Regions from separate parts of the Sediminibacillus dalangtanensis genome, predicted to be linked through region 2. Evidence: predicted binding sites of a transcription regulator. Region 2 holds the regulator's gene; the other holds the start of a gene.

Region 1 (6,845 bases), 260 kb from region 2:
ATGCCTGTTTTTTATTCTCATCAAGAAAGTATGGTGTAGCATCGATGACATTATCCTGCATTCTTACCCCTGTACGAACAATGCTCTTTAGTTTTTCAAAATCGACCTGTTTATTTTCCTTATCGGCCACAGAAGCAAGGTTTACCGCAGCCAGGTTACAAACAGAATAAGGCGCAAGCGGCTGTTCTCCACATGGGTTGGTGGCAACAACTTGCTGTCCATAAGCCTTGGCATTTGTCATGTCATTCGCGTTATCAATGAAGAAAATACCGGGCTCTGCAGAATAAGTGGCACAGATATTGATCAGATTCCACAATTCCTTCGCTTTCATCCGGCGATAAACCCGGACGCCGTACCCCTGTTCTTCCCAGCTACGTACATCGCCGATCTCATGCCATTTTTCATTATAAGCCTGCATCTCTTCCGGCGTATAACCTTCTACATTCGGAAATCTAAGTTCATAATCCATATCCTTTTCGACTGCTTCCATAAACTCTTTTGTCAGGCATACGGATATATTTGCCCCTGTCAAAAATTCAGGATTATGAACACTGTATGTACCTCCTGTGTTCAGCTTCTCTTCGGCTTCTTTAATAGCATTTTCCGTAAAACCTCCCAAACCAGGCATGTTTTTATAGTTGACAATTCCTTGGTAAAGGTCTATTTCCGTCGGAGTTAACGGTGTGAATTTCAGCTTTTCCTGCGCCAGCTTTTTAATTTGCTCGTCCTCTGTATTTTCTATCAAGAATCGGAGAATCCTCGGGTTTTGCATTTTAGAAATAATAAATTCAATGATATCTGGATGCCAGTCTGCCAGCATAATCATTTGTGCTCCCCTACGAGAACCGCCTTGCTCCACAAGATGGGTCAACTTAGCGATATCATCCAGCCAGGAAACAGAACCGGAAGATTTACCATTCACCCCACGTGCAAGGGTATTGCGCGGACGCAGCGTGGATCCGTTCGTACCGACGCCTCCCCCCCTGCTCATTATTTCCATGACTTGCTTGCGATGATCAGAAATCCCTTCACGCGAGTCTTGGATAAATGGCATAACATAACAGTTGAAGTAGGTCACATCAGTTTCTGCTCCTGCTCCATATAATACGCGTCCCGCTGGAATAAAATGCATATTGGATAATTCATGATAAAAGCGCTCAAAGGCTTCCTGTTGCTTTTCTTCCGTTGTTTCTACCTTTGCGAGACCTGTTGCGTTCCGCATGGCAATTTGTTCATAATAAATTTCAAGTGGTTTGTCAATCACATCCAACGATCTGCTGACAACACCGGTATTCGCTTCTTCCGGATTATCCAGCACAGAAACAAAATCCTTGTCCACCTGAATTTCAGCACGTTTTGACTGCCAATCGATCGATTTGACAAAACCATATCCCCGCGCCGGAAACTTAGGGTCTGCTTTTACCGTCAACACGACAAAATCGCCTGACTTCAACGTTGCTTTCTCTGTATCCTTGAAAGCATACCTATCTAGCATTACTAAACGCGATACACCTTTATGGGTAATTTTCATGTCCTTGGTGATTGGATGCACCTGCTCAAATAAGGCGATATCCTCGTTTAATTGGTCGACATTAATCTGCATGTTTACTTCTGTGATGGTTTTCATATATGCATCACTCCTTCTTCCCTTTAAAAACAATTTAAGTATAGTATTCAATTTACCACATCTCCAAGAAATAAAACAATATATTGTGTTTTGTTTTTTAAAAACATACTATATCTTGTTAAGTGGAACGAAACGAACAAGATTTGTCAAAGATGAGAAACCGCAATTATAAACGTAAATCCGAGATAAAAAAAGAAAATGGGTTAAATTTTTTGGAAAACCACTTTTTTTATTAGTTGCGTTTTTTGGCGTATTTTGTTGAATGGCAAGTAAACCTGTAAGACCGCAAAAAAGAAAGCTTATTAAATAGGATAAGATAGAAAAAATTTTTTATAACCCGATTTTTGACGACATCATTCGGAATGAATAGAACAGGAAGTCACCGAAATATCCTTTGAAAAAAACGAATAACATGCCTATAATATAGGTTGACGCTAAAGAAAATGGGGGAACAGATTATGGGAATTGAATTTCTGTTGATTTTGCTAATTGTGATAGTAGGGTTCGGTATATATAGATACTTTAAACAAAGAAAAATACTGAAAACCTTATCGGAAGAAGAGTTCCGTCAAGGCTACCGAAAAGCCCAATTAATTGATGTAAGAGAACCGAAAGAATTCGACGGGGGACACATCCTGGGGGCACGGAATATCCCGCTTTCCCAGCTGCGGAACCGTTTGACTGAACTAAGAAAAGACCAGCCAATCTATATGTATTGCCAAAATGGGACAAGAACCGCAAGAGCTGCCATTCTTTTACAAAAAAAGGGATACAACGAATTGTTCCAGCTTCAGGGTGGTTTTAAAAAATGGAACGGCAAAATCAGAAAATCAAAATCTTCACAGTACTAAAATGAAAGACAAGCCTCATCGTGGTGAACTCTATCAACAGAGGTTTGGCTTAAGACCTCGACGGGGTAGGTGCTGCTGGAGCTAGACAAAAAAAGAAAGCGGCCTGCCCGAATTTTTCGGACTGGCCGCTTTCTTTTTATGATTCCCTATAGTAACGGAGAACTGGTTTTCTGGCCGCTGTGGTTTCATCCATTCGCTTCACTACCGTATGATAAGGCGCTTCCTGGACAAGTTCCGGGTCGTCCTTTGCTTCATTGGATATTTGGATCATCGTATCAATAAATCCATCCAGTGTTTCTTTAGATTCTGTTTCGGTAGGTTCTACCATCAGCGCTTCTTCCACGTTCAGCGGAAAGTAAATCGTCGGAGGATGATATCCAAAATCCAACAAGCGTTTTGCAATATCAAGCGTACGTACCCCCATTTTTTTCTGACGTTTTCCAGAAAGGACGAACTCATGCTTACAGTGCTGGGTGTAAGGCAGGTCATATTCCTCTTGCAAACGCCTCATCATGTAATTTGCGTTTAAAACGGCAAATTCGCTAACCTTCTTCAATCCTTCTGCTCCCATCGTACGGATATACGTGTAAGCCCGCAAATTAATCCCGAAATTGCCGAAATAAGGCTTCACTCTCCCGATGGAATCTGGTCTATCTTCGTCAAAATAGTATTCGCCACTTGCTTCTGTCAAAATCGGCTTCGGTAAAAACCTAGCCAATTCCTCACTCACTCCTACCGGTCCGGAGCCCGGTCCTCCCCCTCCATGAGGTCCTGTAAAGGTTTTATGAAGGTTTAAGTGAACGACATCAAATCCCATATCCCCCGGTCGCGCATAGCCCATAATGGCATTGAGGTTGGCACCGTCATAATAAAGCTTGCCGCCAGCCTGATGAACGATTTCTGCCATTTCCAAAATGTTTTCTTCAAATAAACCAAGCGTATTTGGATTGGTCAGCATCAACGCAGCCGTATCCTCGCCGACTACGCGTTTTAGATCGTCTAAATCCACGGTTCCCCGTTCGTTGGATTTTACTGTTACCGCGTCAAAACCGGCGACAGTAGCTGATGCAGGATTGGTTCCATGTGCAGAATCAGGTACGATGACTTTCGTGCGATTCCGATCTCCGTTTGCCTCATGATATGCCCTGATCATCATCAGCCCGGTCCATTCTCCCTGAGCTCCTGCTGCAGGCTGCAGCGTCACTTCATGCATGCCTGTGATAGCTGCTAGAGACGTTTGCAAGTCATACATCATTTTCAAAGCACCCTGGACAGTTTTCGTGTCCTGGTATGGATGGATATGACTGAACCCTTCCAACCGTGCGACGTCCTCGTTCATCTTCGGATTATACTTCATCGTGCAAGAACCTAATGGATAAAATCCCGAATCCACTCCATGGTTCCTTTTTGATAAAGCGGTATAATGGCGGATAATCTGCAGTTCACTTACTTCTGGAAGATCCGGTGCCTCCTCGCGAATATAAACAGGATCCATTTCCTCTTTCAGGTCGAATTCCTCGATTTCTAATTCCGGTAGGCTGTAGCTTGTTCTCCCAGGCTTGCTATGTTCAAAAATCAAAGGAAAATCTCGTTTATCCATGAATATCCCCCATTTCTTTTGCGAAGGCATCGATTTCTTCTTTGCTCCGATTCTCTGTGACTGCTACCAGCATATGAGTAGCAAGTTCAGGGTATGTCTTCGCCAGGTCATATCCGCCTATAAAGCCCTTGTTAAGCAGGCGTTCGTTCATTTTTGATACAGGCATCTGGATGTCGACAACCAGTTCATTGAAGAACGGTCCTGTAAAAACACTCTCCACTCCCTGCTCTTTAAGCTGTTGACGTAAGTACCTGGCCTTCTGCATATTAAGCCATGCCATCTTTTTGATGCCTTGCTTTCCTAAAGAACTCATCGCTACAGAAGAAGCAAGAGCATTCAAAGCCTGATTGGAGCAAATATTAGAAGTCGCCTTGTCCCTGCGGATATGCTGTTCTCTTGCCTGTAAGGTGAGCACAAAACCACGCTGGCCGTCTTCATCAGTGGTTTGACCAACCAGCCGCCCGGGAACTTTCCGCATCAGTTTCTTTGTTGTTGCAAAATAGCCACAATGCGGACCCCCGAATTGAGCTGGAATTCCAAATACTTGCGTATCCCCTACGACAATATCTGCTCCAAAAGCTGCAGGCGGGGTCAAGTATCCCAAAGCCAAAGGATTACTGGAAACAATGAACATCGCTTTCTCGTTTTCTAACAACTGCTGCAGCTCGGCAAGCGGCTCTATTTGTCCAAAGAAGTTCGGATACTGTACAATGACACCTGCCGTGTTATCGTCCATTTCTGCCTTCAAGGCTTCTAAGTCCATCATGCCTTCCTTGTGGCCGATCTCTACTATTTCGAGTCCTGGACCTTTTGCATAAGAAGCAATCACCTGCCTGGACTCGGGATGAACTGTATTTGCAACAATGATCTTCTGACGTTTGGTCTGTGACGCACTCAGATTTGCCGCTTCTGCAAGAGCAGTGGGACCATCATACATAGAGGAGTTGGCTACATCCATCCCCGTTAATTCACAAATCATTGTCTGAAATTCAAAAATGGCCTGCAATTCTCCTTGAGAAATTTCCGGCTGGTAAGGAGTGTATGCTGTATAAAATTCTGATCGGGAGATAACGTGATCGACGATTGACGGAATGTAATGGTCATAGACACCTGCACCTAGAAAGGAAACATGCGACTTTAAGCTGACATTTTGCTTTGATAAACCAGCCAGCTCCTTGAGGAGTGCTGGTTCATTGGTCGGTTCTTTTATATCCAATTCACCATGAAAGCGCACTTTTTCAGGCACATCCGAAAATAATGCTTCTGTTGATTCGACACCGATCGTGCGCAGCATTTCCTGCTTATCTTCATCGGTCATCGGTAAATAGCGAAACTCCATTGTTTTTCCCCCTTAGCGATGTTTTTAAGATCTTTTATAAAATGGTGTCGGAACTACTTTGGCTTTCAACAGACGTTTTCGCACCTGCACAAAAACCTCTTCTCCCTGCGTTGCATGATTCGCCCGAATTAAAGCAAGCCCGATGTTTTTCTTTAAAGTCGGCGACTGGGTACCTGTTGTGATAAATCCGATTTCCTCTTCCCCTGCGTACACTTTGTAGCTGGTACGGGGAATCCCTTTATCAATCATTTCTATTCCTACCAATTTTCTTGGCGGGCCATTCTCTTTTTGCTTTTTCAGGACATCTTTCCCGATGAAATCAGCCTCTTTCTCGGTCTTGACAGCAAAGCCGAGACCAGCTTCAATGGGGGTTATTTCCGGGGAAAGTTCCTGCCCGTAGAGTGCAAGATTCGCTTCAAAACGAAGAGTATCCCGTGCTCCGAGCCCGACTGGCTGGAGGCCATCTGATGCACCTTCTTCAAGCAGTCTTCTCCATAGCTGTACGCCAGCCTCGGGTTCTATGTATATTTCAAATCCGTCTTCCCCTGTATATCCAGTACGTGCCACGATTGCTGTACCTTTTACATCGGTAAATGGTACATCCATTTCAAAGCGGAAAAAACGTATGGAGGAGAGGTCAGCATTCGTCATTTTTTGCAAAATTGTTTCTGCTTTCGGTCCTTGGACAGCCAATTGGACATACTGGTCTGATACATCCTTGACGGCCACCCCATCCACTTTGTGTTGTTGAAGCCAGTCATAGTCCTTACTTCTGTTTGCGGCATTGACCACAAGCAGATACTTCTGCTCAGCCAGCTGGTAAACAATCAAATCATCAACCGTTCCTCCATCCGGATAACACATCATCGTGTACTGTGCTCGTTTCGGGGTGAGCTTGTATACATCATTTGTTAAAAGTTTCTGCAAAAAACGCTCCGCATCCCGGCCTTCTACAAGAATCTCTCCCATATGGGAAACGTCAAAGAGTCCAGCCGCCGTTCTTGTGGCCTCATGCTCCTTCTTAATCCCGGTAAATTGTACTGGCATTTCCCAACCACCAAAATCGACGGTTTTGGCTCCGCTTTTTTCATATTCCGGAAATAAAGGGGTTCTTTTTAATTCTGCCATTCTATCAACTCCTTCTAAATAATCATCCATAACTACAACAATGAAACACTGGCTGCCGGCAGACACCACAGCAAACCAAACATAAAAGGACAGAGATTCTCCCAAGCAGGAAAATCTCTGTCCTTTCACCAGAAAGTTTCGCCATTTCGATTGGCTTGCTTCTTAGGTGGTTTACATGCGTAAACACTCTCCAGAGCTGCGTCCTATAAGAGTCTTTTTGCCTGAGAGATTCACATTTTGTTTGCTCCTTCGGCGCTATCTTCGCAGATAGTCTCTCCTCTTATATTCATTCGCTATATT
Region 2 (6,845 bases):
TTGCACAACAAATTGTCTGGCACCATTGCTAAAAGTTCTTCATCATGAATTTGGTATAGAACATGGTTTGTTGACCACGGTTCATGCTTTTACAAATGACCAGCAGAGCCTAGATAATCCGCATAAGGATTTACGAAGAGCGCGCGGCTGTACACAGTCGATTATCCCTACCACCACTGGAGCTGCAGAAGCAATTAAGGATGTAATACCTGCCATGGAGGGAAAACTAAAAGGAATCGCCTTACGTGTACCTACGCCGAATGTTTCATTGGTCGATTTGACCGTTGACCTGCAAAAAGACGTCACTCCCGACAAAGTAAACGAATGCTTTAGACGAGCCAGCGAGGAGTCAATGGATGGCATCATTCAATATAGTGATCAGCCGCTAGTTTCCATCGATTACACAACTTCCGATTTTTCAGCAGTGGTAGATGGGTTATCGACGATGGTCGTTGCCGAGAATAACTTGAAAATCATCGCATGGTATGACAATGAATGGGGATACGCCTGTCGCGTAGTAGATCTTGCCAGATTTATCTCCATGGCTTTAGCCAAACAGGAACGATATCAGTATTCCTGATGCGGATAAGTGCCTGCTGATTGCCTAATAATAAGATGGAGGGAATAACGCCCCCTTATTCTCTCTACAAAAAAGTTTTTGAACATGCTTGCAAAAACAAGGTAAACCGTATATACTTTTTTTGCACATCAACCGTTTGATGACGGTTGCCGTATGCAAGAAGGATTTCTGGTTTAATGCTTCGAATAAAAGAGGTATACCAAATAATGCAAAGCTGTTTCAACACAACCCGGTTTCCGGTAATTCTTCACCGTGAGCATGGATATCCACTGCTTTAAGGGTTAGGACCTCTTAGGACTAACTTTCCCCCATGGCGGTCCATGCTTTTATTGAGGAAACTTTTTTACTTTTAAAAGGGGGATTAATTGAATGGATACAATGGGCAGACACGTTATTGCAGAACTATGGGAATGTAATATAGATAAACTGAATGATATGGGATTAATCGAGAAGATTTTCGTGAATGCAGCTTTAAAAGCCGGAGCCGAAATTCGCGAGGTTGCTTTTCATAAATTTGCTCCTTATGGTGTGAGCGGCGTCGTGATTATTTCAGAATCCCATTTAACAATCCACAGCTTCCCGGAACATGGATACGCAAGCATCGATGTCTATACGTGTGGTGATATTATCGATCCAAACGTAGCTGCGGAATATATTGCTGAATCGCTTGAGTCGAATCGTAGCGAAAAAGTAGAAGTACCGCGGGGAATGGGTCCTGTGGAAGTCAGCCAGTTTAAAGCCTTATAATGGACGAAACAGAAACCCTTGCCAAAGAGGAGACGGCAAGGGTTTTTTATGCCGAAGCCATATTTTTCCAAATATTTCCCTATTGCTGAATCGGGTGGGATGGATGTGAAACAAAGAAAAGACTTTGGTCATCGTTTAATCGTTAAAAACGTGTTAAAATAAAAAGAAAAGACTTTGTCTAAGTTATGAGGTGCCTGTCATGAGTTTTCGACAAACAATCACAAAGTATTTCGGCAATCATGCCGAAACCAGTGAAAATCATTGGGATGCAAATTTACAGACACATTATTTTAAAACGACAAAAGAAAAAGGCTTACAGGCTGTTGAGGAATACTTTAAACGGTCCGGTTCCTATGAGATAGTAGCTCAATCGAAAGAGCACGGAGAAATCAGCGTCAATTACACCGGTGGAAGAAAAGCTTTCATTATTGCTACGGTCATTATGGTAAAACCTTATCGAACTGCAATTGACTTTTCAGTGACGACCGAATCGGTCCTCCCGTTTGATTTCGGATTCAGCCATAACCTGATTCCCAAATTGTACAGCCAGCTAAAGAAAGAACTAACTTTTTTGGAAACATCGATGACGAAGAATGCTGATTTATAATGAAACTGCTATAAAAGTATGGGGTTGATACATAATGAGATGTCCTAACTGCCAATTTAAAAGTACAAAAGTGCTTGATTCCCGTCCGATTGAAGAAGGCCGTTCAATTAGAAGAAGAAGAGAATGCGAAGAATGTTCTTTTCGTTTTACAACATTTGAAAGGCTGGAAGAAGTACCATTGATTGTCGTCAAAAAAGAAGGGACAAGAGAAGAGTACAGTCGGGAAAAGTTGATGAGAGGGTTGATCAAGGCTTGCGAGAAGCGTCCAGTAGCGTTGGAACAAATCGAATCGATTGCCGTAGAAGTAGAAAAAGAACTGCGTAACAGAGGTACCTCTGAGGTGCAAAGCAAAGAAATTGGCGAGATGGTCATGGATCGGCTTTCTTCTGTAGATGAAGTAGCATATGTCCGGTTTGCTTCTGTGTACAGACAGTTTAAAGATATTAGTGTTTTTTTGGATGAATTGAAGGATTTGATACGGTCGGATAATAAATAAATGGATGAAGCTTATCCAGGAAAGGAGACAACATCGTGAATCATCAACATATTGGTAAATTACTCCCGATCGACGGATTTGCTATAAAGACAACCGCGGCCTTATCTCTGGACAGTCTGCAATCTTTGACCCATTTGTATCAGCCGCTTGTCGGCAGTGATGCCATCTCTTTATATCACACACTGATGAGTGAGTGCCAATTAAGAAACAACCACCAGGAGCTGCAAACCCATCACACGTTGATGAATTACTTGTCTCTTCCGCTTGATAAGTTGTATCAGGCACGTTTGAAACTGGAAGGCATCGGCTTATTGAGCACATATAAAACGGAACAAGAACAAAAGAATGTATATACATACCAGTTGAATCCTCCTTTTTTGCCGATGGATTTTTTTAATGATGGAATGCTGTCACAGTTGCTTTATCATCACCTTGGCGAAAAAAAACATGCGGAATTGCTCCAGTTGTTTGACATAGAGGGTCATGATCACCTAGAAGGTGAAGAGGTAACCATGGAATTCGCGGAGGTATTTGATACACGCATCCACCATTTTGCTGCTCCCGATTCCCCGAGAGAAGAAAAGCAGCAAGAAAGCCAGAAAGGCATTGCTCATCTTGACAAGGAAGTTGATTTTTCCTGGATTGAACAAATGCTGCAAAAAAGGATGATACCCTCCCGTTCTGTCTTGACAGCAGCCAACAAAAAACTGATTCGGCAAATGACCGTGTTGTATGATTTGCCTGTTCAAGACTTGGAAAGCGCCGTGATTTGGGCTATCAATGAAGATAATCAGCTGGACGCAAAGGAATTCAAATCTGCCTGCCATGATTTATTCCAAGCCTCTGCAAGAAAGGCCGATATAAAACTGGTGGAAAAACAGGCTGGCAGTGTAAAAGCTGAAAATCCAACAGAAGTACCGGAAAGCAAGGAAGAACAGTTTGTGAAGATGCTGGAAGGAATTTCGCCAAAACAGCTGTTAGAAGATTTATCGGGCGGCAACCAAGCCTCGGCACAGGATTTAAAAACAATCAGAGATGTGATGACACAGCAAGGACTTTCGCCAGGTGTCATGAATGTGTTGGTTCATTATGTACTTTTAAAAACAGACATGAAACTATCCAAGGCTTATTTAGAAAAAATAGCGAGTCACTGGGCCAGGAAAAATGTGAAAACAGTGAAACAGGCAATGGCTCTAGCCAAATCGGAGAATCAAAAATATCAGCAATGGGGTTCTGCAAAGCAAAGTTATCGTAGACCTGCCCAAAAAGAGGTAATCCCAGACTGGTTTAAGGAAAGAAAAGCGCAACAGAATGGAAAAACTGCGAAAGAGACAGAAACTTCCATCGATAAAGAAGAAAACCAGGAAGACCTTGGCGAACTGATAAAAAGCTATTTGGAAAATGGCAGCTAGGGCGCTGTTTCTGTTTGTGGGGGACAGAAGTAAAAGAATAAGGATGATCGAAGATGGAACCTATTCAAGCTTCCTTGAAAAAATGGATGAAAGATAACAAAAACTTCCAAGAGAATTTTAGTCACTTGCGAAGCGCAATCGTTAATGATTCGCAGGTCAAGCAGCTGCTTTTAAATAATCCACAATTGGATTCAAAGGACATCGACAGGAATTTAATGAAGCTTTATGAATTTATCTCGCAATCTAAAAATTGCGCTGACTGTCCAGTCCGGGAAGAATGTAAAAACATCCTTCCCGGCTATACACCTTACTTGCAAGTAGATGGAAAAACGGTTCGTTTAAGCTATGAAAAATGCTATAAAAAAATCCAGCATGACGAACAGGAGAAGCAAAAGTCGCTTATTCAAAGCCTTTATATGCCAAAGGATATTCTCAACGCCACTTTTACGGATTTAGATCACACCGATAAACGACGGGAGGCTATTACAGAATCCCTCCGTTACCTTCAGTCGATCGGAACCGATAAACAAGCTGATAAAGGAATGTATTTTTATGGCCCCTTCGGAGTGGGAAAAACGCATTTCTTAGGAGCAATTGCCAATGAGCTGGCAAAAAAAAGGATTGCAACCATGATTATCTATATGCCCGAATTTGTCAGAGAAATAAAAGCATCTTTAAAGGATGACTCCCTGAATCAGAAAGTGGAGCGCTTCAAAACGATACCTGTTCTGATGCTGGATGACATAGGAGCGGAGTCGCAGTCAGCCTGGTTCAGAGACGAGATACTGGGATCTATACTACAGTATAGAATGATGGAAAAGTTACCTGTGTTTTTCACCTCCAATTATAGTCTCGAACAGCTGGAAAACCATTTAGCGACTACTACAAGAGGCGACATCGAAAAAGTCAAAGCTGGAAGGATCATTGAACGGATCAAACAAGTCAGCCGAGAGGTTCCTCTTTTTGGAGTGAACCGGAGGGAGTAAGGGAAAAGAGATACCTTAAGGAAAGAGGCTGGGACAAAAGCATAGTTGCCAAATGAAAAAACCGAACGATGTTCGAAATCCTAAGCATTCGAACTCGTTGGTTTTTTTATTTAAGCTATGTTAAATAATACTGTTGATTTATAATGAAAAAAATTAGGGAACCCCTCGTAGAGTAGGTTCCCGTTCTTATTGAACTAACGCACCCGTTAATTTAAGTACATTATTTCACAAGTTTGTCCTTTGCTCCTTCTTTTTCTCCGGCTATTATAGACTTTGCTATAATTTCACATTTTTTATAAGCCCAATTGTAATGATTGGAGGTATTTGCTACAAAATAGCTGCATAAATTACTTGTTTTAGTCCACTTATAGTATTTTTTTGTCATTATTTCTTCATTGGTATGTGACTTAATTAAATCTGTCACTCTTTCATGGCTTAATTTCAATTTTTTAATAGCTTGATTTAATGTTACATCTTGATAGTTTTCCCAAATTTTCATATTAAGTAGTTTAATATTTCTCCATTTATAACCAGGTGCTGGTATAGATGGAATATCTCCGTCCATACCTTCCCTATACCACCGCTCAAGCATGGCATGCCATTCATACAGATGCATTAGGACATCTCGAAAATTCTTAGCTCTGTCTTTAGTTTCGATAGATATTTTTCTTTTTCTACTAGGTACTGTTTCAATTACTTCAATCAATGCTTTAAAATTCTTGTCACTGTTCAATAATAGAATTTCTTTTTCACTTTTCTCCGTCATGATGATTTCCTCCTATAATGTATTGTTTATTTGAATCAATTTCATTTTCAATTAACACTGCCCGTTAGTTGAATAAGGTTTTCACCTGGTAAAATCTGATAATCTAAACTTATCATAAGTGATACTTACTGAGAACAAGCAACTTTCAATAATCATTTTACTAACGGTTGATTCATTATTTCGATGCTTGATGCTATCAAGGAACTGAAACCAACTCAAATAATCGTTTGAAGGAGTTTTTCACCAATTCTTTGGTTTCCTACTGAGCAAGTGAACCTGTCTTGAAAGAAGTATCCGATTGAAAACATAAAGATGGTTATACTTACGCTCAGAACAAATGTTCCTTTGGGACGAATATTAACAGCGTTGTTTAACATAGCTTTTATTTAAGTAAACATTTAATTAACTTTCTCTTTAGATTGAATGGTGGATCCCAGGCGTTTTTTGCCATCTACTATTTTTTCTTCCGATAGATCACACATTTTTTGAAGCATTCATCCATATAATGTAACAGTTTGATCGTGATGAGGGTGATGAGTATTGCTTGAGGTTTATTTTGAGACAAAAGCAGAAACCATGACATTTTGTGATCGGATTGTTCAGTATGGCCTCGATGTAGAACTGAACTGGAAAACCAACGACACGTGGGGAAACCGAATCAAAATCCGGGAAAGCCGTTCCAAGGAGGAGCAGCTGGCTAACACTGCAGAGGCGATGGCATATGTCTTCATAAGGCATAAAGAAAGCAGCTGGGTCGCTGATATAATCAAAAATGTTTATTATTATAAAGATAAGGAGGAAGTACATCGAATTTCGGAGCTGGCCCATTCTATTTTGTCCGGTGATGATTCAGGGGATGTTCCGATACCGGTTGATATCGACTTGCGGGAGACATTGAAAAGTTGCTTCCAGGATAACATCCATACTGAAGAAGCAGTCCACTTCAACTCATTAGTGAATTTTCGCCTGCAGCCCTACAAAGAAGAACTTATCGAAATCATCGGGATGGCGATTGATGAATTTAAACGGGAAGAAGATTACCAATCGTTTGTCCAATCGCTACGGGAATACGTGGCAAAAAAGAAGTCCAAATTCCAGGTCGTCCACGTTGTCCAAGGCAGGAACTTCAAATTTTATAAAGCGAACGGAAAGCCATTTTCCAAGATGGAAATAAAAATGCTGATCCAGCAGGAGCCGCTGTACATAGTCGGTTTGGATGAAGCAGAGCTGAATATAACACCGCTGCTTGCC

Evidence for each region. The regulator NrdR, encoded in region 2, represses ribonucleotide reductase genes. The targets are predictions, from matches to a motif close to AACACNATATATNGTGTT.
Region 1: the regulator NrdR is predicted to act here: its motif matches at 1,700-1,717, upstream of ERJ70_RS11230 (vitamin B12-dependent ribonucleotide reductase).

The regions. Positions count from the first base shown of each region.
Region 1 covers NZ_CP046956.1:2,225,812-2,232,656, forward strand. Annotated here, with positions in the region: gene ERJ70_RS11230 (vitamin B12-dependent ribonucleotide reductase) at 1-1,627, opposite strand, end outside; gene ERJ70_RS11235 (rhodanese-like domain-containing protein) at 2,086-2,478, shown strand; gene gcvPB (aminomethyl-transferring glycine dehydrogenase subunit GcvPB) at 2,615-4,078, opposite strand; gene gcvPA (aminomethyl-transferring glycine dehydrogenase subunit GcvPA) at 4,071-5,417, opposite strand; gene gcvT (glycine cleavage system aminomethyltransferase GcvT) at 5,442-6,545, opposite strand; glycine riboswitch at 6,661-6,741, opposite strand; glycine riboswitch at 6,745-6,835, opposite strand.
Region 2 covers NZ_CP046956.1:2,486,966-2,493,810, reverse strand. Annotated here, with positions in the region: gene ERJ70_RS12585 (glyceraldehyde-3-phosphate dehydrogenase) at 1-580, shown strand, start outside; gene speD (adenosylmethionine decarboxylase) at 950-1,327, shown strand; gene ERJ70_RS12575 (cytosolic protein) at 1,527-1,934, shown strand; gene nrdR (transcriptional regulator NrdR) at 1,969-2,430, shown strand; gene ERJ70_RS12565 (replication initiation and membrane attachment family protein) at 2,466-3,842, shown strand; gene dnaI (primosomal protein DnaI) at 3,896-4,828, shown strand; gene ERJ70_RS12555 (ClbS/DfsB family four-helix bundle protein) at 5,049-5,594, opposite strand; partial or broken gene ERJ70_RS12550 (IS1595 family transposase) at 5,676-5,816, opposite strand; gene ytxC (putative sporulation protein YtxC) at 6,135-6,845, shown strand, end outside.